DNA from 3 places in the Streptomyces sp. NPDC046977 genome. Region 1 is predicted to be linked to each of the others. Evidence: riboswitches for the same ligand, from Rfam matches in the RefSeq annotation. Region 1 holds a riboswitch; each other region holds the start of a gene.

Region 1 (7,219 bases):
GACGTGAAGCCGTCCTGCGCCTGGCCGGAGCGGTGGAGCAGGGCTCGGAACACCCGCTGGGCCGTGCCGTTGTCGCCCACGCCCGCCGCGCGGTTCCCGAGCGGCCGCTGCCTGAGCCGCACGGGTTCGCCGCCGCCGCGGGGCACGGCGTCGCGGGACACGTCGAGGGCCACCGGGTCGAGGTGTGCGCCCCCGCCGACGACCTGCCCGGACGGCTGGCCGAGGCGGTGTCCGCGGCCGAGGCGGCCGCCCACACCCCGGTGGCCGTCCGTGTCGACGGAACCTGGGAAGCCGTCATCGCCCTCGGCGACCCTCTCCGTCCCGGCAGTTACCGTGCCGTGGAGCACCTGCGCCGGCTCGGCCTGCATCCGGTGCTCGCCACCGGCGACCGCGATGCCACGGCCCGCGCTGTCGCGGGACACTTGGGCATCACCGAGGTGCATGCCCGCCTCACCCCGCAGGGCAAGGCGGACTTGGTACGTCACCTGCGCGAACAGGGGCACCGCGTCGCCGTGGTCGGCGACGGCGTCAATGACGCGGCCGCGCTGGCCGCGGCGGACCTCGGCATCGCGATGGGCAGCGGCACCGACGTCGCCATTGGCGCCGCCGACATCACCCTTGTGCGCGAGGACGTCCAGGCCGTCGCCGACGCTGTCCGCCTGGCGCGCCGCACCCTGGCCACCATCCGCGCCAACCTCGCCTGGGCGTTCGGCTACAACCTCGTCACCGTCCCGTTGGCGGCGACCGCCTGGCTCAACCCGATGGTGGCCGCCGCCGCGATGTCGGCGAGTTCGCTGCTGGTGGTCGGCAACAGCCTGCGGCTGCGCGCCTGGCAGCCGGTTCCTGTCAAGCGTCCCGGACGAGCGAAGGGCGGCCCCCGATGAGCGTGCTCACATCCGTGTCCGCAGGGAATGCGCGCCGGCTGCTCGCGGCGGCCCGGGGCGCCCTCGCACCCGTCGCGGCAGGTCTCGTCGCGCTGTTCGCCCTCATGGCCTGGGCGGGCAGCGGAGCCGCAGGGACGCCTCCCCGCCTGCAGGTGACGGACGCCCGCATGCTGCTGCCGTTCAGTGAGGACGGCGTGACCGTCGCGGTGTTCACGGTCCGCAACAGCGGTAACTCCGACGACCAGTTGATCTCGGTGTCCTCGCCCGACGCCGTCCGGACGGCTGTCACCGCGACGGCACCACGAGGCCAGGGCGCCGCCGCCATGGCGCCGGCCGGCGTGCAGACGGTGCCGGCCCGCGGCACCCTGACCATGTCCCCCTACGGAACGGACGTGATGGTCCAGCTCCGCACCGCGGTCCGTCTCGGGGACCGTATCCGGTTCGAGCTGCGTTTCCGACACAGCGACCCGGTGGAGACGTACGCGGTGGTCGTCAGGCCCGGCGGCTGACCGAACCCGTCCGATGCGTCCGGGTCAGGCGGTTGCCAAACCGTCCAGCTTCCCCGCCTTGGCCTCCTCGATCAGCGAGCCGAACTGGTCGGCGCTCATCTGCACCCGCTGACCGAAGTCGTCGGTCAGCACGATCCGCTGCTCGGCCGGGGCGGCGGGGTCGACGAACAACTGCGGGCAGCCGCAGTTGCAGTTGCCGCAGAATGTCGCCACCGGTTCCAGTGCTCCGAAATCCGTTGCCATCTCGCGAATCCTTTCCCCGCGCTCCGGCAGCCGCTGAGGAGAGCGGGCCGCCCCTGGTGCCATGGAGGTACCCGGCCCTTCCGGTCAGGAACCGAACACCTGGACACCGGAAGGAGCGCCGGTGGCGCGCACACAAGAGCGCGTGTGCCCCCGCCGCTTCTGGTTCCAGCAGACGCCGGGAACCAGAAGCGGCCGTGGTACGACCTCCTAAGGGGACTCGTCGGTCATCCCAAGCACGCCAGCTGGGCCGTCATGTCCAGGCGGGCTCTCGCCACCCGGGAACGGACCGTGCCGACGGGACAGCCGGCCGCCGACGCGGCGTCGGCGTAGGGCAGCCCGAGCAGCTGGGTGAGGACGAAGGCTTCGCGGCGAGCCCCGTCCAGCCGGTCGAGCAGGTCGAGCAGGGCGATCCCTTCCTCGAAGCCGGGCAGGTTTCGGGGCTGTCTGCGTTCGGCCGCCGCCTGCCAGTCGCGGGCATAGGCGATCCGCGGGCGCGCTGCCGCCATGCGGATGCGGTCGACCACCACGTGACGGGCGATCGACAACAGCCAGGTGCGGGCACTGGACCGTCCCTCGTACCGAGGAAGGCCGGTCAGCGCACGCAAATAGGTCTCCTGGGCGAGATCATCGGCATTGTGCGCCTCACCGCTCAGGCGTGCCACGAACCGCACCACGTCCTGACGGGTGGCGCGGACGAACCGCTCGACCGCATCCGGGTCTCCGTCACGGGCAGCCAACGCCCACAACGTGACCTGGTCGCGCGCGGATTCGCCGTCGGGCGGCGGCGGGGAGCCGTGCGCCGACGGAGCAAGGGCATGGGTCATCGCAAGAGGTCCTTCACACAGATGGTGAGCGGTGCTTAGACACCGCGGGGTCACGCCCCGGCGTGCGGGAACGCCAGGGCTCCGCCCGTCAGCACCTGGTGAGGAGACGGGCGGTCAGCAACAGCTCGGTGACCGTGGAGGCCCTCTGCGGGAGACGGCGTACCGCAACGGCGCCCAGTGCAGCGGCGGTACGAACGCGAGGAATGACGCCGAACGTGAGGGAAGCGGCTTCGCGGTGACCGCGTATGCGCGTGCCGCGCGACGTAGCGGCGCGAAGACGAACGCGGCCAGGGACCGGCCGAGCCGGAAGAGGGCGGCCTCGCCGCGCCACAGCCACACGCCGCACAGCAGGGCTGCACACGCGTGCGCCAGCGTCATCCCGCCAGGCCATCTGCCCCCGGACGACGCCGCCATGGACGCCATGCCGATGGCCGGGTGGTGGGCGGCGGGACCTCCCGTGACGCCGATGACGGCCGGGGCGTCGGCGAAGTGCTGCGCGAAACCGAACCACAGGTGCAGCGCCCCCTGTGTGGCCATGGTGGACACGGTCACCGTGACGGGCCCGCGTTCCTTGCGGCCGGCCAGCCACCACGCACTCGCGGTGGTCGCGGCAAGCGCGTAGCCCACCGCCCACCCAGGGATGGCCTCGGACATCAGAGCGTGGCCGAGACCCGTCACCGTGACGCACACCGCGGCGAAGACCGCGGCGCGCGCGAGGCGGAAGGCAGGGCCGCTCATCATGGCAGCCATCGTGTCATCCCTCCCTCGTGTGAGGGAGGGAAGGGCGTTCACCGGCTGACGCTCTCGGCGCCGTGATATTTGCGCGTGGGCCGTATGGGGCCGGGGCGCGAGGCCCCGATCCGTCCGTGGTGAACACTTTTGGCCGGTGGTGCGTATGAGGAGGGAACGAGCGACACCGATCGGGAGAGAGCCTCATGACCGAGAAGCGTTATGCCGTCACCGGGATGAGTTGCGAGCACTGCGTCCAAAGCATCACTCAAGAGGTGTCGAAGGTGCCGGGCGTGGGCGAGGTCGTCGTCGACCTTGCCGCACACGCCGTGACCGTCAAGGGACCAGCCGTTGACGACGCGGCAGTGCAGGCGGCCATCACCGAGGCAGGCTTCGGCGTCACTGACTCCCGAGCCGCCTGACGCCCGCGACACGGCCTACCAGGTCTCCATGGCGACCTGCTGGGGACACCTGGCAGGTCGCCCGACCTCGGCAGCACGGCCCGATCCCCCTTACCGAACCCCTGGCGCTCCGGACGTCATGCGTCCGCCACCACGTGTCCCTGAGGTGCCGCGCAGTGCCGCAGCAGCTGTGCGGTCATGTCGTCCACGATGCGGTAGCGGACGATCCGGCCCTGTCTGTCACCGCTGACGACGCCGGCGGCCCGCAGCAGCCGCAGCGCCTGGGAGACCGCCGTGTCCGTCATGCCCGTGGCCACCGCCAGGTCGGTGACCGCTATCGGCCCCGCGGTTCGGAGAGCCAGCAGCAGGGCGAGGCGGCCCGGATCGGCGAGCAGCGAGAAGCGATCCGCCCAGGCGCGCACATGCTCAGGTTCTCCGATGCCGGCGACAGCGTCGCAGACACGGTGGTCGTCGATGGTTCGGTGGCCCGCCCGCTCGGCGGGAACAAGGTGCACGGGCGCCATCCTGGCAGCCCGGGATGTGATCTTGAATACCTGTGCGTCTGTGCACCTGTGCACCTGTGCAGCCTTGCAGGCGGAGTGCCCACGCTCCTAGGGTGATGGCGCCGTGGTGCTCGGGAAGACCGGTGACAGCCGATACAAGGCTCAGTCCGGAGCGGCCCTCGCCACTGTGATCGGGTAGTTCCCGCCCCCTTCCGCCTCGGCGGTGCCACTGGTCCTCACAGGCCGGGAAGGCAGGGGCGGGCGCGCTTCGCCCGTAAGCCAGGAGACCGGCCGCGGCATCTCACGAGTTGATCCACGAGGTGCTGGAGCGTGACCGCATGACCCTGCCCCCATCCGTCCCGACCGCCGGCCCGTTCCACTGGCGGCGCGAGGACACGCTCCGCACCGCGGCCCTGATGGCCGTGATCGCCGCGCTGCACGTCGTCGCCTTCGGTGTCCTGTTCCTGCTGGTGATACCGAACGACTACCGGGTCGGTTCCCAGGCTTTCGGCCTCGGCCTCGGTATCACCGCCTACACCCTGGGAATGCGGCACGCCTTCGACGCCGACCACATCGCCGCCATCGACAACACCACGCGCAAGCTCATGGCGGACGGCAAACGCCCGGTGTCGGTGGGCTTCTGGTTCGCCCTGGGGCACTCCAGCGTCGTGGTGGCCTTGGCGGCGCTCGTCGCCGGCGGCGCCCGCCTGGCAGGCACCCTGGCGGACGAGGACTCCGGAACGCACCAGGCCCTGGGCGTGGTCGGAACCACCGTCTCCGGCACGTTCCTCTACCTCATCGCCGTGCTGAACCTCGTCGCCCTGCTGGGCATACTGCGGGTCTTCAAGAAGATGCGCACGGGTTTCTTCGACGAACGGGAGCTCGAAACCCACCTGGAATCGAGGGGGTTCATGAATCGCGTCCTCGGCAGGCTCACCCGCTCCATCACGCGTCCCGGGCAGATGTACCCACTCGGCTTCCTCTTCGGGCTCGGGTTCGACACCGCCACCGAGGTCGCGCTGATGGTGATGGCGGGCAGCGGGGCCGCCGCCGGTCTGCCCTGGTACGCGATCCTGTGCCTGCCGCTGCTGTTCGCCGCCGGGATGAGCCTGTTCGACACCCTCGACGGGACCTTCATGAACTTCGCCTACCAGTGGGCGTTCTCCAACCCCGTGCGCAAGGTCTACTACAACCTCACCATCACCGGTCTGTCCATCGCCGTCGCTTTCGTCATCGGCACCATCGAGCTTGTCGGGGTCCTGCACGACAAGCTCGACATGACGGACGGGGTCACGGGCTGGGTTGCCGGCCTCGATCTCGACAACGTCGGCTACGTGATCGTCGGCCTCTTCGTCGTCGTGTGGGCCATCGCGATCGCGTACTGGCGCGTCGCCAAGGTCGAGGATCGCTGGGCTGCGCGAACCGCGAAGAGCGTCTGACACTCTCCCGGTTGTCGATGACGGGGCACGAGACCGAGCCCCGCCCTCCGGCGAGCAACTGCCTCCGGTCCGGCACAGTCGGCGTGCCCGGCCGGAGGCAGTTCCTGTTTGTTCTTCGGGTGCGACGTCAGGCGGCGGGGGGCCGCAGGTAGAGCCCGAACGCTATGTCGTAGAAGAGGAATGCGAGCAGCGTGAGGCCCAGCAGGGGCAGGGCCCAACCGAGCGCGGCGACGGCCGGGACGCCGATGACCAGCACCGGCAGCGGGAGCTGTCGCCACGTCCCACGTGCGGGGGCCTTCCCGAGGGCCGCCGTGCGGTCGCCACGCGTGGGGCGGCGCTGCCACCACATGCGGTAGCCCCACACGATGACGGAGATCAGGCCGACCGCGACCAGCGCCAGCAGGATCTGGTTGACGATGCCGAACCGCAGGCCCATGTGGCCCTGGACGCCGAGTTTGCTGAGCTTGGCCGTCAGTGGGTAGTCGGCCCAGCGGCTCTCCGAGGTGACCTCGCCCTGGGCCGCGTCGACGGCGACCTGGTCGTAGTGGACCGGCCACAGGTCGTCGTCCTGCGCCACGGTCCACGCGCTCGTGGCATCGGCAGGCGGGGTCAACTCCACCCGGCCACCGAGCCCGGCGTCCCGGGCTACCCCGAGGACCACGTCGAAGTCGGCCGGGTCCGCACTCGCCACCACGCCGGGCCGGGTGCTCGCCATCGTCGAACCAGAGATCGTCCGCGCCTTCGCGGCACGGGCCCTGAGCGCGCCCGAGCGTCCTCCTGACAGATCGACGTGCCCCCGCTGACAGCGACGGCATTCAGCGGTGGTCCGGACGCTGGAACCTGCGGGCGGGGCGCCCGCAGGGCTGATCGCGAACCGGAAAGCGCAGATGAAGCCGGGATGAAGAGCGAACGGACACACGCGGGAGATGCGCTCCAGCACCATGCAGGCTCTTGCAAATATGTCGCAATAAGACTCTATGATTGAGCGTTCGACTTCCTATGTGACCCCGGAGCGGAGCTCCCATGCATGTACCCGACGGATTCATCGACGCCCCGGTGTCGGTGGCGACCGGAGCCGTCGCTGCCGCAGCCGTAGCGGTGAGCCTGCGCGGCGCGCGACGCGAACTGGACGAGCGCACCGCGCCGCTGGCCGGACTCGTCTCGGCGTTCATCTTCGCCGTCCAGATGCTCAACTTCCCCGTGGCAGCCGGCACCAGCGGCCATCTCCTCGGCGGCGCGCTAGCGGCGATACTCGTCGGCCCCTATACAGGGGTGTTGTGCGTCTCCGTCGTCCTGCTCATCCAGGGCGTGCTCTTCGCCGACGGCGGACTCACCGCGCTCGGCGTGAACATCACCGACATGGCGATCGTGACGGTCGTCGTCGCCTACGCCGTCTTCCGCGGCCTGGTGAAGGTGCTGCCGCGCACACGCGGGGCGGTGACGGGCGCGGCCTTCGTGGCCGCCCTGCTCTCCGTACCGGCGGCCTCCGTCGCCTTCACCGCGATCTACGCGCTCGGCGGCACGACCGACGTCCCCCTCGGCAAGGTCTTCACCGCCATGGTCGGGGTGCACGTACTCATCGGCATCGGCGAGGCGTTCATCACCGCCGCCACCGTCGGTGCCGTGCTCGCCGTCCGTCCCGATCTCGTCCACGGCGCCCGTGACCTGCGCCGTCCGCTGGAGCTGA
Region 2 (7,219 bases), on a different contig from region 1:
GGGGCTCGACTGTCACAGTACCGCTGTTCAATAATCGCAACCTGTCTTACTGGGTTGCTATTGCGTTGATCGACTTCACCGCCCCTGGTGGCATTGAGATTCGGCATGTTGAGAAGTACAGCGGGAATCACGTGGAGGCCCGGCCGATGCTGTACTCCAGTGGCAGTTTTCGGATGAGCGCAGGCAAGGTCGAATTCAAGACGAGGTAGCTGGCCGCCGTCCCACTCTTGACCCTTTCCTCCCACGGACCGACCTCAAGCAGGTGTGGGATCGAACACGGGAAAGGACACGTGGACAAGTTGGGCAGGAGTGCGCGATCGGTGTAGAGGCATTGGGGCATGCCTCACCGCCGCGTAGACCGCCTCCGGCGCCTGACGGCTCCCGCGCGTCCGGCCCCGCTCGCACGGTGTGCGGGGCAAGCGGGCCCGCCGGGCTCACCTGCCCGTCCCGACCCCGGTCCACCATGTCGCCGCAGGCTCTCGTTCACCCGTCAAAGGCGTCTCGCGGGCGCCGGGTGTCAACCAGCTCATCGTCGACCGGCGGGCGATGGGAACGTCACATGTCGGCGGCCCCGTCTCCTTGAGGCGCCGCGCAGTGTCCCAGCAGTTGCCCGGTCATCTCGTCCACGATGCGGTAGCGGACGATCCGGCCCTGCCGGTCACCGGTGACGATGCCGGCGGCCCGCAGCAGCCGCAGGGCCTGGGAGACCGCCGTGTCCGTCATGCCCGTGGCGACCGCCAGGTCCGTGACCGCGATCGGCCCCGCCGTCCGGAGAGCCAGCAGCAGCGCGAGACGGCCTGGATCGGCGAGCAGCGAGAAGCGATCCGCCCAGGCCCGCACATGCCCAGGTTCTCCAATGGCGGCGACAGCGTCGCAGACACGGTGGCCGTCGATGGTTCGGTGGCCCGCCCGCTCGGCGGGAACAAGGTGCATGGGCGCCATCCTGGCAGCCCGGGATGTGATCTTGAATACCTGTGCGTCTCTGCACCTGTGCAGCCTTGCAGGCGGAGTGCCCGCGCTCCTAGGGTGATGGCGCCGTGGTGCTCGGGAAGACCGGTGACAGCCGATGGAAGGCTCAGTCCGGGGCGGCCCTCGCCACTGTGATCGGGTAGTTCCCGCCCCCTCCCGCTTCGGCGGTGCCACTGGTCCTCACAGGCCGGGAAGGCAGGGGCGGGCGCGCTTCGCCCGTAAGCCAGGAGACCGGCCGCGGCATCTCACGAGTTGATCCACGAGGTGCTGGAGCGTGACCGCATGACCCTGCCCCCATCTGCCCCGTTCGCCGGCCCGTTCCGCTGGCGGCGCGAGGACACGCTCCGCACCGCGGGCCTGATGGCCGTGATCGCCGCATTGCACGTCGTCGCTTTCGGTGTGCTGTTCCTGCTGGTGATACCGAACGACTACCGGGTCGGTTCCGAGGCTTTCGGTCTCGGCCTCGGTATCACCGCCTACACCCTGGGAATGCGGCACGCCTTCGACGCCGACCACATCGCCGCCATCGACAACACCACGCGCAAGCTCATGGCGGACGGCAAACGCCCGGTCTCCGTGGGCTTCTGGTTCGCCCTCGGGCACTCCAGCGTCGTGGTGGCCCTGGCGGCGCTCGTCGCCGGCGGTGCCCGTCTGGCAGGCACCCTGGCGGACGAGGACTCCGGAACGCACCAGGCGCTGGGTGTGGTCGGAACCACCGTTTCCGGCACGTTCCTCTATCTCATCGCCCTGCTGAACCTCGTCGCCCTACTGGGCATACTGCGGGTCTTCAAGAAGATGCGTACGGGCTTCTTCGACGAACGGGAGCTCGAAACCCACCTGGAATCCAGGGGGTTCATGAACCGCGTACTCGGCAGGCTCACCCGCTCCATCACCCGTCCCGGGCAGATGTACCCACTCGGCTTCCTCTTCGGGCTCGGGTTCGACACCGCCACCGAGGTCGCGCTGATGGTGATGGCGGGCAGCGGAGCCGCCGCCGGTCTGCCCTGGTACGCGATCCTGTGCCTGCCGCTGCTGTTCGCCGCCGGGATGAGCCTGTTCGACACCCTCGACGGGACCTTCATGAACTTCGCCTACCAGTGGGCGTTCTCCAACCCCGTGCGCAAGGTCTACTACAACCTCACCATCACCGGTCTGTCCATCGCCGTCGCCTTCGTCATCGGCACCATCGAACTGGTCGGGGTCCTGCACGACAAGCTCGACATGACGGACGGGCTCACCGGCTGGGTCGCCGGCCTCGATCTCGACAACGTCGGCTACGTGATCGTTGGCCTCTTCGTCGTCGTGTGGGCCGTCGCGATCGCGTACTGGCGCGTCGCCAAGGTCGAGGATCGCTGGGCGGCGCGAACTGCGGGGAGCGTCTGACGTTCTTTCGGTGGCCTCCGGTCGGGCACAGTGGTGTGCCCGACCGGAGGCAGCCCCCGTCCCCTCTTCTGCCGCGACGTCAGGCGGCGGGACGCCGCAAGTAGAGCCCGAACACGATGTCGTAGAAGAGGAACGCGATCAGCGTGATGCCCAGCAGGGGCAGGGCCCAGCCGAGCGCGGCGACGGCCGGGACGCCGATGATCAGCACCGGCAGCGGGAGTTGTCGCCACGTTCCTCGTGCGGGGGCCTTCCCGAGGGCCGCCGTGCGGCCGTCACGCGTGGGGCGGCGCTGCCACCACATGCGGTAGCCCCACACGATGACGGAGATCAGGCCGACCGCGATCAGCGCCAGCAGGATCTGGTTGACGATGCCGAACAGCAGGCCCATGTGGCCCTGGACGCCGAGTTTGCTGAGCTTGGCCAGGACCGGGTAGTCGGCCCAACGGCTCTCCGAGGTGACCTTGCCCTTGGCGGCGTCGACGGCTACCTGGTCGTAGTGGACCGGCCAGAGGTCGTCGTCCTGCGCCACGGTCCACGCACTCGTCGCATCGGCGGGCGGCGTCAGCTCCACCCGGCCACCGAGGCCGGCCTCGCGGGCGACCGTGAGGACCGCGTCGAAGGCTGCGGGGTCGGCCGTCGCCGCGCCGGCGCCCGTGCCGTGTCCGGCGTGCCCCGCAGGCTCGCCCTTGCCGGCGCCGGTACCGCCGGGCAGGGCGGTGACCAGCGCGGGCGCGTGCCCCTTCGCCGCGTTCAGCAATTCCCCGAACCGGGCACCGGCGTAGTGGGACCAGGTCAGGCCGGTGGCGCTGAGACCGAGCAGACCGACGGCGAGCCATACGCCGGTGGCGGCGTGCCAACTGCGCGTACGCCGCACTCCGCCTGCGGAGCGGTCGGGCAGCAGCACACCGCGTGCCGACTTGGCGCGCTGCCCGCGGGCGCGTCCGAGCCACAGGACGAGCCCTCCGGCGACGATCACCCACAGCCAGCTGGCGGCAACCTCCGAATAGAGGCGGCCGGTCTCGCCCAGGTGCAGATTGCGGTGCAGGTCGTCCAGCCACGTCGTCAGCGGGGTGGAGCCGTACCACGTGGTCAGCGCCCCCTTGACCTCGGCGGTGTAGGGGTCGACGAACACCGTGCGCTGGTTCTCGCCCAGTTCCGGCAGCGACAGGACCACCCGCGTGGTGTCCTCCGGCCCGGGCGGCGTGATCACCGAGGACAAGGTGCCCTCAGGGTGGGACTTCCGGGCCGCGGCGATCTGTTCCGCGAGCGGGCGCGTTGCGTCCCCCACCTTCGCCACGCCGAGCTGATCGCCGTACACGAGCTGGTCGAGCTGGGGTGTGAAGGTGTAGGCCAGGCCCGTCAGAGCGGCCACCAGCAGGAACGGGGCGACGAACACACCCGCGTGGAAGTGCAACCGCACGAGCAGCGCCCGTACCCCCTTCCACGATCGGCCCCGTTGTTCCGGACCGCTTCCCGGAGCAGCCGATGCCGCTATGAGGGCGTTGTCTCTTGACGCTTCTTCTTGTGTCGATGACATGGGTGCATCCCCAATCGGCGCCCGGCGCACAGGACGCGGGCGCTCACGAAGCCGACGATGGTGTCCGCCTCAACGGCGGTACGGCGTGCGGGCACACCGCACTGCGCCCGTCATCGCATGTCAGCGAGACGGACGGTCAGGAGCACATCGCCGGCCGCGGCGGGCCGCGCCGTGTGACGCCGTGCCACAGGGCCGCCTGCTGAGACAGCCGCGAGGGGGCGTGAAGGGACACTCGCGTCGCCGGGGCCGGTGGGCTGACGACGACATGGACGAGGAAGGCCCCGCGCAATGGAGTGAAGACGAACGCGGCCAAGGAACGGCCCAGCCGGAAGGCAGCAGCCTCACCGCGCCACAGCCACAGGCCGCACAGCACCGCCGCGAGGGCGTGCGCGCCGAACATGCCAGGCGACCAGCCACTCATCGCGGCGCTGCTCATGGGCATCGCTTCCGCGGAGCCCGCAACCTGATGGCCGACAGCACCGTCCCCGACACCCGACGGAGCGGCGGCGAAGGCCTGGGCGAGGCGGAACCAGCCGTGCAAGGCGCATTGGGTCACCACGGTCGCGACCGTCACCACTGCCGCGCCGCGCTCACGCCGACCCGCGAGCCACCACGCGCCGGCGGTCGTCGCGGCGAATGCGTACCCCACCGCCCAGCCCGGAACCGACCGCGACATCAGCGCATGTCCAAGACCCGTCACCGCGACACACACGGCCGCGAACACCGCGGCACGTGCGAGACGGAAGGCAGGCCCGGGCGTCATGAGCAGCAATGATGCCATTCACCACCCGAATGAGGGATGGGGCGCACGGAAGCACCACCGGCGCGCCCACGGCTGTGCTAGCGCAGATCATGGAAGGCGACAGCGCGATGGCGTCGACCGGGAGGACTTCGTGTCGGCCGCAGACGCACACGATGCGGTGTGGGCCCGAGTCATCAGTGGGGCCGGGAGTGTCAACCGGCCATCGCCGCCCGCCTATGGCCGAGGTCTTCCTCAGCCCGGCTCGCGCACAGCCGGCTGAAAAGGCCACCGCAGTCGTGAAGGCGAGCGCGATCGAACACGCTCGCGAGCCCTGGAGGTCCGCCCCGGCATCGGCCTGCTGAGGCCGGACGGCCTGCGCGACTGCGCGACTGCCGGGGACGATGAATCCGGTGTCCGTCTCATCTGCCTTGTGGCGACTCGGCCCGCGCTGAAGCCCGTCAGCAGGTGTACCGGCCCCCGACCTACGTGAGGTAGTCGGCTATGAGGTCCGCGAACTCCACCTCGTTGAGGACCCTGGTACCGAGCTCTTGAGCCTTTTTGAGCTTCGATCCGGCTCCCTCGCCGGCCACCAGGATGGTCGTCTTCCTCGACACGGTGCCGGACGAGGTACCACCGGCCTGGCTGACGAGGTCGTTCATCTCGGTGCGGTTCCGTCCCGACAACGGGCCGTGCATCCCACCGGTGATCACCACGACCTCGCCGGTGAGCGGGCCGCCCTCCGCGGTGGCAACGATGGGCTCGGCCATGTTCACGCCCGCGCCGACGAGCTTGTCGATGACCGGCCCCAACGCGTTGATGTGCGCGGCGATTTTCGCGGAGTTGGCGCCCGGCAGCTTCGGCACCGCGGCGAGAGCATCGGCGTCCGCTGCGCGGATCGCGTCCATGGTGCCGAAGTACCGTGCGATCTCCCGTGACAGCGTGCGGCCGGTGCGGACCACACCGAGAGCGCAGAAGACACGGTTGAGAGGTTTGGTCTTGGCCGCCTCGATCTGGGCCAGCACGGTGTCGGCCCGCTTTTCGCTGCGGGTGGCGTCGATCAACTGCTCGCGGCTGAGGGTGAACAGGTCGCCGACGTCGGCGACCGCGCCGCTGTCGACCATGGCCTCGATGTAGGTGACGCCCAGGCCGTCGATGTCGAGCTGGTCGCGGCCGACGGCATACCGCAGGGCGGCGAGCAGCCCGCAGCCCCCGCCGGCGCCGCTCGCGCACTCCCACCGCTCACCCGAACTGTCGATCTCGCCGCCGCACTTCGGACAGGCGTCGGGCAGCACGATCGGCGTCTCCTCGCCGGTGCGGAGTTCCACCACCGGGGCTTCCACGCGCGGGATGATGTCGCCCGCTTTGAACACCCCGACCGTGTCGCCGATCATGAGACCGCTGTCGCGGATGAACCGTGGGTTGTGCAGCGTCGCGTACTGCACGACACTGCCGTCCACCTCAACCGGCTCCAGCACGGCCCGTGGGGCGATGACGCCGGTGCGGCCGACGTTCCATTCCACGGCCAGGAGTTTGGACCGTGACACGGTCGGGGGCAGCTTGTAGGCCGTCGCCCAGTGCGGATGGCGGGTGGCGAGTCCGGCTTTCTCCTGCTCGGCGACCGCGTTGGCCTTGATGACGACGCCGTCGATGTGGAAGGGAAGCTCCGCGCGCAGGGCCGCGATCTCCTCGACGCGCTGCTGGACTTCCGCCACGGTGGCGAGCACCCGCAGACCCGCGGCAGTTGCCGCCGTGGTCTGCACCCCGGTGGCGGCGACCGCAGCCATCATCTCTTCGTACGTGTCGCCGGCCGGCCCGACCACGCCGTAGGCGTAGAACGTCGTCTCGATGACGTACGGCCTGTCCTTGGCCCGCAGCGTGCCGGCCGTGCCGTTGCGGGGGTTGGAGAAGACCTTCGCCCCGTGAGCCTGCCGGATCGCGTTGGCCGCCAGGAACTGCTCCCGGGTCAGAAGGACCTCGCCGCGGACCTCGAACGTGGCGAGTGTGCTCAAGTCCCGCGGAAGACCGACGATGGAGCCGATCGCGTGCGAGATGTCCTCGCCGAAGGCTCCGTCGCCGCGGGTGACGAGCTGGACCAGGCGCCCGTCCACGTAGCGGGCGGCGATCGCGGCGCCGTCCAGCTTGGGTTCCGCGACGTAACCACCTGCCGCCGGGGCGCCGAGGCGTCGCGTGAGCGAGGCGTCCCACTTGGCGAGTTCCTCGCCGCTGAAGACGTTGTCCAACGACAACATCGGCACCGTGTGGGCGACGTCGCCGGTGGGGGCCGCGCCGCCGCCGACCTTGCCGGTGGGGGAGTCCTCCCGGACGTCGCCGGGGTGCTCCAGCTCGTAGGCCCGGATGCGGCCGGCCAGGACGTCGTAGGCGGCATCGTCGAGCGGGCTGGTCCCGTCGCCGTAGTAGGCGGCGCACGCCGCCAGTGCCTCCTCGACGGCGGAGTGATACGCGGCGCGGTCGGCGAACGGAGCGGGCATTACTGTCGTCATGCCTCGCATCCTCGCGCACAGGTCTGACACCGCCCCTCCGCCCGCCGTGCGGCCGGACACTCAGGCTCCAGCGACGGGGAGCTCCCG
Region 3 (7,219 bases), on a different contig from region 1:
CGGGGAGTTCGGAACGGACGGTACGGGCCGCCGCGACCAGGTTCTCCAGGGAGGCGCGGGTCTCCGCCCAGCCGCGGGTCTTCAGCCCGCAGTCGGGGTTGACCCACAACCGCTCGGCGGGGATGGCCTCCAGACCCTTCCTCAGCAGGGCGGCCGCCTCGTCCACGCCCGGCACGCGCGGCGAGTGGATGTCGTAGACGCCGGGCCCGGCCTCGCGCGGGTACCCGTGCGCGGCGAGTTCGCGGGCGACCTGCATGTGGGAGCGGGCGGCCTCCAGGCTGATGACGTCGGCGTCGAGGTCGTCGATCGCCGCCACGATGTCACCGAACTCGGCGTAGCACATGTGGGTGTGGATCTGCGTGTCCGGACGCACGCCACTGGTGGTCAGCCGGAACGCCTCGGTGGCCCAGGCCAGGTAGCCGGCGCGGTCGGCGGAGCGCAGCGGCAGCGTCTCGCGCAGGGCGGGCTCGTCGACCTGGATGACCGGCGTTCCCGCGCGCTCCAGGTCGCCGACCTCGTCGCGCAGGGCCAGGGCGACCTGGCGCGCGGTATCGGCGAGGGGCTGGTCGTCGCGGACGAAGGACCAGGCGAGCATGGTGACCGGACCGGTGAGCATGCCCTTCACCGGCCGGTCGGTGAGCGAGCGGGCGTAGGCCGTCCACCGCACGGTCATGGGCTCGGGGCGGGAGATGTCCCCGGCGAGGACCGGCGGACGGACGTAGCGCGTGCCGTAGGACTGCACCCAGCCGTGCTGGGTGGCGAGGTAGCCGGTGAGCCGCTCGGCGAAGTACTGGACCATGTCGTTGCGTTCGGCCTCGCCGTGCACGAGGACGTCCAGCCCGGTCTTCTCCTGGAAGGAGATCACCTCGCCGATCTCGGCCTTGATGCGCTCCTCGTACTGCGCCTCGCCGATCCGGCCGGCCCGCAGATCGGCCCGTGCCGTGCGGAGTTCCGCGGTCTGCGGGAACGAGCCGATGGTGGTGGTCGGCAGCAGGGGCAGGCCGAGGTGGGCGCGCTGGGCCGCCGCCCGCTCGCCGTACGGCTGCGAGCGGCGGGCGTCGGCGCTCGTGACCGCCGCGGCCCGTGCCCGTACGGCCGGGTCGTGGGTGATGGGCGACGAGGCGCGGGACGCCAGGGCGGCGCGGTTGGCGGCGAGTTCCCCGGCGATGGTGCCGGTTCCCCGGCTCAGTCCCTTGGCGAGGGTGACGACCTCGGCCGTCTTCTGCCGGGCGAAGGCCAGCCAGCGCAGGATCTGGGGGTCGATGTCGCGCTCGGCGGCGGTGTCGAGCGGCACGTGCAGCAGGGAGCACGAGGCGGCCACGTCGACCCGGTCGGCCAGTCCCAGCAGCGTGCCGAGGGTGGCGAGGGACTTCTCCAGGTCGTTGACCCAGATGTTGCGTCCGTCCACGACGCCGGCCACCAGGCGCTTGCCGGGCAGGCCGCCCACCGCGGCGAGCGCGTCCAGGTTGGCGGCGGCCGCCCCGGTGAAGTCGAGCGCGAGCCCGTCCACCGGTGCCTTGGCGAGCACCGGCAGGGCCTCGCCGAGCCGGTCGAAATAGGAGGCCACCAGGAGCCTCGGCCGGTCCTCGAGAGCGCCGAGGCGCCCGTACGCCCGCTCCGCGGCGCCGAGTTCGGCGGCGGTGCGGTCCTGCACGAGCGCCGGCTCGTCGAGCTGCGCCCAGCCGGCCCCCGCGGCACGCAGATCGGCCAGGACCTCCGCGTACACCGGCAGCAGCCGGTCGAGGAGGGAGAGCGGCTCGAAGTCCGCGGGGGCGCCGGGGGCGGGCTTGGCGAGCAGGAGGTAGGTCACGGGGCCGACGAGGACCGGCCGGGGCGCGAGGCCGAGGGCGAGGGCCTCCTTGACCGCCTCGACCTGCCGGGACGAGTCGGCCGCGAACACGGTGTCCGGACCGAGCTCGGGGACGAGGTAGTGGTAGTTGGTGTCGAACCACTTCGTCATCTCGAGCGGTGCCGTGTCCTGGGTGCCGCGCGCCATCGCGAAGTAGCCGTCGAGCGCGTCGGCGGCCACGGCCTCCCGGTGCCGCGCGGGGACGGCGCCCACCATCACGGTGGTGTCGAGGACGTGGTCGTAGTACGAGAAGTCGCCGGTCGGCACGTCGTGCACGCCGGCCTCGGCGAGCCGCCGCCAGTTCGCGCGGCGCAGTTCGGCGGCGGTGGCCCGGAGGGCGTCGGCGGTGACCCGGCCCTTCCAGTACCCCTCGACGGCCTTCTTCAGCTCCCGGTTGCCGCCCTGGCGGGGGTAGCCGTACACGGTGGGCCGTGCTGCCGCGGCTGCGGACTTGGTGGTCACGGAGATCTCCTTCGCGAGATGAATCCCTGAGATCCCGGATACGGGGCGAGAGCGCGAAGGCGATGCAGACCGGCGGCCGGGACACGCGCGTCGGGGCGCGGTCGTCCGCCAGGTATGTACGCCGACCCGCCCTCGAGGTCACCGGGATGTCCGCGCGCGTTCGGTCGCGCACGGGCAGCGGGCAGGTCTTCGGACTCGCGGGCACGCCTGCCGGGGGCAGACACCTACTGGCCGTCGCTTCCCAGACCCGGCCGGGCCCAGTGCGTATGACGGCGCTCGTTCCCACTCACCGCTGCGGGGCAGTCCCGGATTCCCACCGGGTTCCCTCTTGCGACGCGTCCCGCCTGGCGGACGGGGGCGAACCAGCTGCGTCCGCCAGCCTACGGCTCCCGGGGCCGCCATGGGCGACGGTGCCCGTATTCCGGGACGGCGGGTCGCGACGGCGGGTCAGCGGTGGGACAGCCTCCGCCCTCGGCGCAACACCCGTTCCGCCAGGACGACGTTGACGATCGCGGCGCACGTCAGCAGCACCACGTTCAGCGTCGCACTGCCGAGGCTCAGCCAAGCGGCTTCCTCACCGCCCGGCCCGGCCACGGGGGACCAGATCCCGCCGACCGCGGAGAGCGCCGCATAGCCCCCGTACATCGCCGGCAGCGCCACGGCCCCCGCGGGCAGGGTCAGCGCGACCGCGAGCAGGTAGTAGACGGCCTGCTCGTGAACGGCCCCTGCCACGGCGAGGCCCCCGATCAGCACGACGTACGCCGCCGCGGCGGCTCTCCCCACCCTGCGCTTCATGTCCGCCCCCACCGTGCGCGCTTCGGCCCCCGACCATCGTAGGGCGGGTACCGAACAGGGATCTCGGTCGACGGATGAACAACGGGTCGCCCGGGAGCCGCTGTTGCCGAGGGGCGGGAAGCCCGGCCGATCTGGCCGGCACATTGGAGTCGCCCCTAAGGCCGCATCCCGAACAGGAAGCGGGTCGTGCGCGTGCGGCGGACCAGGAGCTCGTAGGCGGTGAGGGTGAGGACGAGGGCGATCGCCACGAGCACGGCGTACTCGACGGGGATCGGCGCGGACCAGCCGGTCACGACGTAGGCGACGGCGACCACGATCGGCTGGTGCAGGACGTACAGCGGCAGCACGGCCGCGGCGAGGTAGCCGTAGAGGCGCCGGCGCGTCGTCGGGGCCGGGTGCGGCGCCGCAGGCGGTTGCTCGCGCCGCCGGCGGTCGAGGAGGCCCGGGATGGCGACCACCAGGCACCATCCGGCCGCACCGAACAGCGCCCGGGAGACGGTGGCCAGCATGGTCATCTCGGTGAACGGCTCGTCGGCCAGGGCGAAGCCGGGGCCGGCGGCCGCGAACAGCAGGGCGCCGAGCCAGGCCGCCGTCCCGGCATCGCACCGCATCGCGGTGCGGAAGCGGTCGTCGCCGGCGAGCGCGAAGCCGGCGACGAAGAACAGCAGGTACGACCAGCGGTGCCAGCCCGCGTACTCCTCCTCCAGCCGCGCGAAGGCACAGATCGCCGCGAACACCAGGGCCGGCAGGAGCACCAGGCCCCGCCGGTGCAGGGTCGCCTCCGCCACCCGGTCGCCGATGCGACGGACGCCCGCACGCGGCAACCACCGGTAACACGGCACCAGCATGAGGGAGAACGCCAGGAGGAGCACGACGAACCACAGGTGGCCGGTCTCGAAGTGCTCGCCCTGGACGAGGAAGGGGAACTCCGCGGGCTCCAGGTGCACGTCGAAGAAGCGGGGCAGGAAGCCGAGGTACGACTCGTGGTAGCCGGGGTCGGCCGCGCGCAGCCGCAGCCACTGCGGCAGCGGGTTCAGCGCGAGGGTCGCGAAGACCAGCGGAACGCCGAGCCGCAGCAGCCGCTCCCTGGCGAAGCCGCCCGCACCGCGGCGCCGGAGCGAGTGCCAGGCGCCGAGGCCGGAGATGAGGAACAGCAGCGGCATGGCCCAGACGACCCCGAACCCGGCGATGATCAGGACGGCTCCGGTGGTCTCGGCGTTCTTGACGTAGAAGTCGTCGTCGGCGGCGAAGACGAGCGCCGAGTGGAAGAAGACCAGCCCGATCACGACCAGCATCCGGATCGCGTCCAGCTCCGGCCGCCGCTGCGGTAGCGGTGCCTGCACAGGTTCCGCGCGCGTCGCCATGTCGGTGCCCCCCTGTCGCCGGTACGTGACCAGTGTTGGAAAGGCGGCCGTCGGGCGCCACCCCCGCGACGCAGGACGTACGGCAGTGCGGGGGACATCACGCTCCGCTACGGCCGGACGCGGTGGCCACGGGAGCCGCTGGTCGCGGGAGGGCGGCCGGCGAGCGACCGTGGAAGGGGACGACGCGGCAAAGGACGGTTCCATGCCTGGTGTCTTCGGCAAGAGAAGCGGCGACCAACCGTGGCTGCCGCGATGGGCGCGCAAGCTGAAGATCACCGGCTACGCGCTGGTCCTGATGAGCGTGGCCGCCGACTTCGCGGTGGGGACGAATGTCACCTTCTCCCCGGTGCTCGCCGCTCTCCCGGTGCTGGCGAGTGCGGGTGCCCGCCGGGCGACGGTCCCGGCGGCGGCGGGAGCGGTCGCGTGCGGCCTTTTCGCCGCCCTGGCGATCTACGACGTCGGCGTGCCCGCCGTCGTCCTGGCGACCGCGGCGGCCACGATCGTGGCGACCACCTTCTTCAGTTGCGCAGGCGTCGTGGTGGTGGCCAGCCAGGAACGGGAGTTGGCCAAGGTGCACACGGTCGCCGAGGCGGCACAGCGTGCGCTGCTGAGGCTGGTGCCGCGACGACTGGGGCCGCTGGTGATGGCGGTGCGCTATGTGGCGGCAGAGGCAGAAGCACACATCGGAGGTGATCTGTACGAGGCGATACCCACCAGCTACGGAGTGCGCCTGATCATCGGGGACGTACGCGGAAAGGGCCTGGCCGCCGTGGAGACCGCCGCCGACGTGCTCGGGGTGTTCCGCGAGGCCGCGCGGGCGGAACCGGAACTGGCGGAGGTCGCCAAGCGGCTGGACGCGGCGCTGGTCCGCCGCCCGGCGAGGGAGGAGTTCGTCACGGCGGTACTGGTCAGCGTCCCGGACGCCCCTGGACCGGCGGCCGTGGTCAACTGCGGGCACCCGCCGCCGCTGCTCCGGCACGCGGGCAGCTGCCGCGAGGTGATCCCGTCGGTCGCCGCGCCGCCGCTGGGGCTGCAGGGGCTGGTGGGCAGGGACTACCGCGCCTGCCCCGTCCCGTTCGTCAGCGGCGACCTGCTGCTGCTCTACACCGACGGCGTGGCGGAGGCACGGGACGCCGCGAACCGCTTCTATCCGCTGACCGCGCGGCTGAGCGCCCTGCCCGCCACCGACCCGGAAGACCTGCTGGACGACCTGCTCTCGGACGTCCGCGCCTACGTCGGCTCCGAACTCACGGACGACGCGGCTCTGCTGGCCGTCCGCCGGGTGTGAACCGTAAGAAGGGCGTCAAAGGTGTCGCTGCCGGCGGGCCCCCCGCGCAGTACGGAACGTAATGTCGGACGCATGAGGCGATCGCCTCCCTTTGTCATGGTTCCTGGAGCGTGGCACGGCGGCTGGTCCTGGCAGCCCGTGGCCCGGCTCCTGAGGGCCGCGGGGAACGAGGCGGTGACGCTGACCCTTCCCGGTCTCGCCGACGGCGACGACACCGTGACCCCTCGCCCGGAGGACGCCGTACGCCACATCGTCCGCCACGTGGAGCGTCTCGGAGCGGAGCGCGTCGTCCTGGTCGCGCACAGCTGGGGCGGCTACCCGGTGACGAACGCGGCGTTCGCGCTGGGGAGGCGGGTCGCCGCGGTGATCTACTGCAACGCCCTCCTGCCGGCGCCGGGCAGGAGCACGTTCGACGAACTCCTGCCGGAGATGCAGCCCGGGGTGCGCAAGCTGCTGGACTCGCCCGCCCATGCGTGGCCGATCGACGTCGACTTCGTCCGGACGTACCTTCTCCAGGGCCGGTCCGAGGACCTGCAACGCCTCGTCGCGGCTCTCGTCACTCCCATGCCGGGCCACTACGAGACCGAGCCCTTCGGCGCCCCCGATCCGACATCGCTCGGCATCCCCCTGCTCTACCTCCTCAGCAGGGACGACCGGGCGCTGCCACGGCCGGGTGCGGAGTTCGCCGCACGGCTCGGCATGCGCCCGGTCATGATCCCCGGCCCCCACGACGCCCTGATCACGCACCCCGAAGAAGTGGCCCGGGCCATAGGGGACTTCGTCGCACGTCGCGTGTGACCGCCGTCACCCGCCCCCGAGCGGGGCGGCAGGGCGGCGTCAGAATCCGTTCACCGGGCAACAGAATCGCGTACCGGAGGGCGTGCCGGACCAGGGGGCGGGAACCGGCGGTGACATGATGGCTACGCGGTGCCCCGACAAGCTGGTCACCGCCCATGGCGACCGCCCCGGGCAGGGAGCCGGGGAGAACGGAACGACCCGGGGAGGGAAGGCTCGTGGTGCGGGAAAGTCGTGGGATGCGGCAGGCGGCGGTCCTCGACGTGGGCTGCCACAGCGCCCTGTTGACGGTGGTGCGGCGATCGAAGGACGGCGTGCTGGAGCCGGTGCTCTCCCACAAGGTGCGGCTGGGGCTGCACCACAGCCTGGGCCCGGAGGGCCAGTTGCGTCGGTCCGGGGTCAGGACGGTGCAGGAGGCGGTGGCCGAAGTGGTCGCCGCGCACCCGAGGCTCCGGCTGCCGGAGGTCTTCGCGTTCGCGACCTCCGTCATCCGGGACGCGCCCAACTGCGACGACGTCATCGAGCGGGTGGCGGACACCACCGGCGTCCAGCTGCGGGTGCTGCCCGGCGAGGAGGAGGCGCGGCTGGCCTATGCGGCAGCGCGCCGCTGGGCGGGTCCCGTCGACGGACCGCTGCTCGTCCTGGACATCGGCGGCGGCACCGTGG

The links. Region 1 has a riboswitch for cobalamin ahead of ABZ883_RS38360 (HoxN/HupN/NixA family nickel/cobalt transporter). Riboswitches for the same ligand answer to the same signal wherever they lie in the genome.
Region 2: another riboswitch for cobalamin. It lies ahead of ABZ883_RS20495 (HoxN/HupN/NixA family nickel/cobalt transporter); the one in region 1 lies ahead of ABZ883_RS38360 (HoxN/HupN/NixA family nickel/cobalt transporter).
Region 3: another riboswitch for cobalamin. It lies ahead of metE (5-methyltetrahydropteroyltriglutamate--homocysteine S-methyltransferase); the one in region 1 lies ahead of ABZ883_RS38360 (HoxN/HupN/NixA family nickel/cobalt transporter).

The regions. Positions count from the first base shown of each region.
Region 1 is NZ_JBEYWO010000041.1:26,428-33,646, forward strand. It holds gene ABZ883_RS38325 (cation-translocating P-type ATPase) at 1-884, shown strand, start outside; gene ABZ883_RS38330 (copper chaperone PCu(A)C) at 899-1,393, shown strand; gene ABZ883_RS38335 (hypothetical protein) at 1,418-1,636, opposite strand; gene ABZ883_RS38340 (sigma-70 family RNA polymerase sigma factor) at 1,861-2,460, opposite strand; gene ABZ883_RS38345 (hypothetical protein) at 2,575-3,210, opposite strand; gene ABZ883_RS38350 (heavy metal-associated domain-containing protein) at 3,396-3,611, shown strand; gene ABZ883_RS38355 (metalloregulator ArsR/SmtB family transcription factor) at 3,728-4,105, opposite strand; cobalamin riboswitch at 4,202-4,404, shown strand; gene ABZ883_RS38360 (HoxN/HupN/NixA family nickel/cobalt transporter) at 4,432-5,532, shown strand; partial or broken gene ABZ883_RS38365 (PepSY domain-containing protein) at 5,660-6,220, opposite strand; partial or broken gene ABZ883_RS38370 (energy-coupling factor ABC transporter permease) at 6,556-7,219, shown strand, end outside.
Region 2 is NZ_JBEYWO010000013.1:2,991-10,209, forward strand. It holds gene ABZ883_RS20485 (TerD family protein) at 1-209, shown strand, start outside; gene ABZ883_RS20490 (metalloregulator ArsR/SmtB family transcription factor) at 556-933, opposite strand; cobalamin riboswitch at 1,022-1,224, shown strand; gene ABZ883_RS20495 (HoxN/HupN/NixA family nickel/cobalt transporter) at 1,252-2,352, shown strand; gene ABZ883_RS20500 (PepSY domain-containing protein) at 2,432-3,889, opposite strand; gene ABZ883_RS20505 (hypothetical protein) at 4,026-4,613, opposite strand; gene ligA (NAD-dependent DNA ligase LigA) at 5,114-7,132, opposite strand.
Region 3 is NZ_JBEYWO010000012.1:137,401-144,619, reverse strand. It holds gene metE (5-methyltetrahydropteroyltriglutamate--homocysteine S-methyltransferase) at 1-2,311, opposite strand, end outside; cobalamin riboswitch at 2,495-2,641, opposite strand; gene ABZ883_RS20025 (hypothetical protein) at 2,759-3,106, opposite strand; gene ABZ883_RS20020 (acyltransferase) at 3,262-4,470, opposite strand; gene ABZ883_RS20015 (PP2C family protein-serine/threonine phosphatase) at 4,673-5,758, shown strand; gene ABZ883_RS20010 (alpha/beta fold hydrolase) at 5,831-6,556, shown strand; gene ABZ883_RS20005 (hypothetical protein) at 6,793-7,219, shown strand, end outside.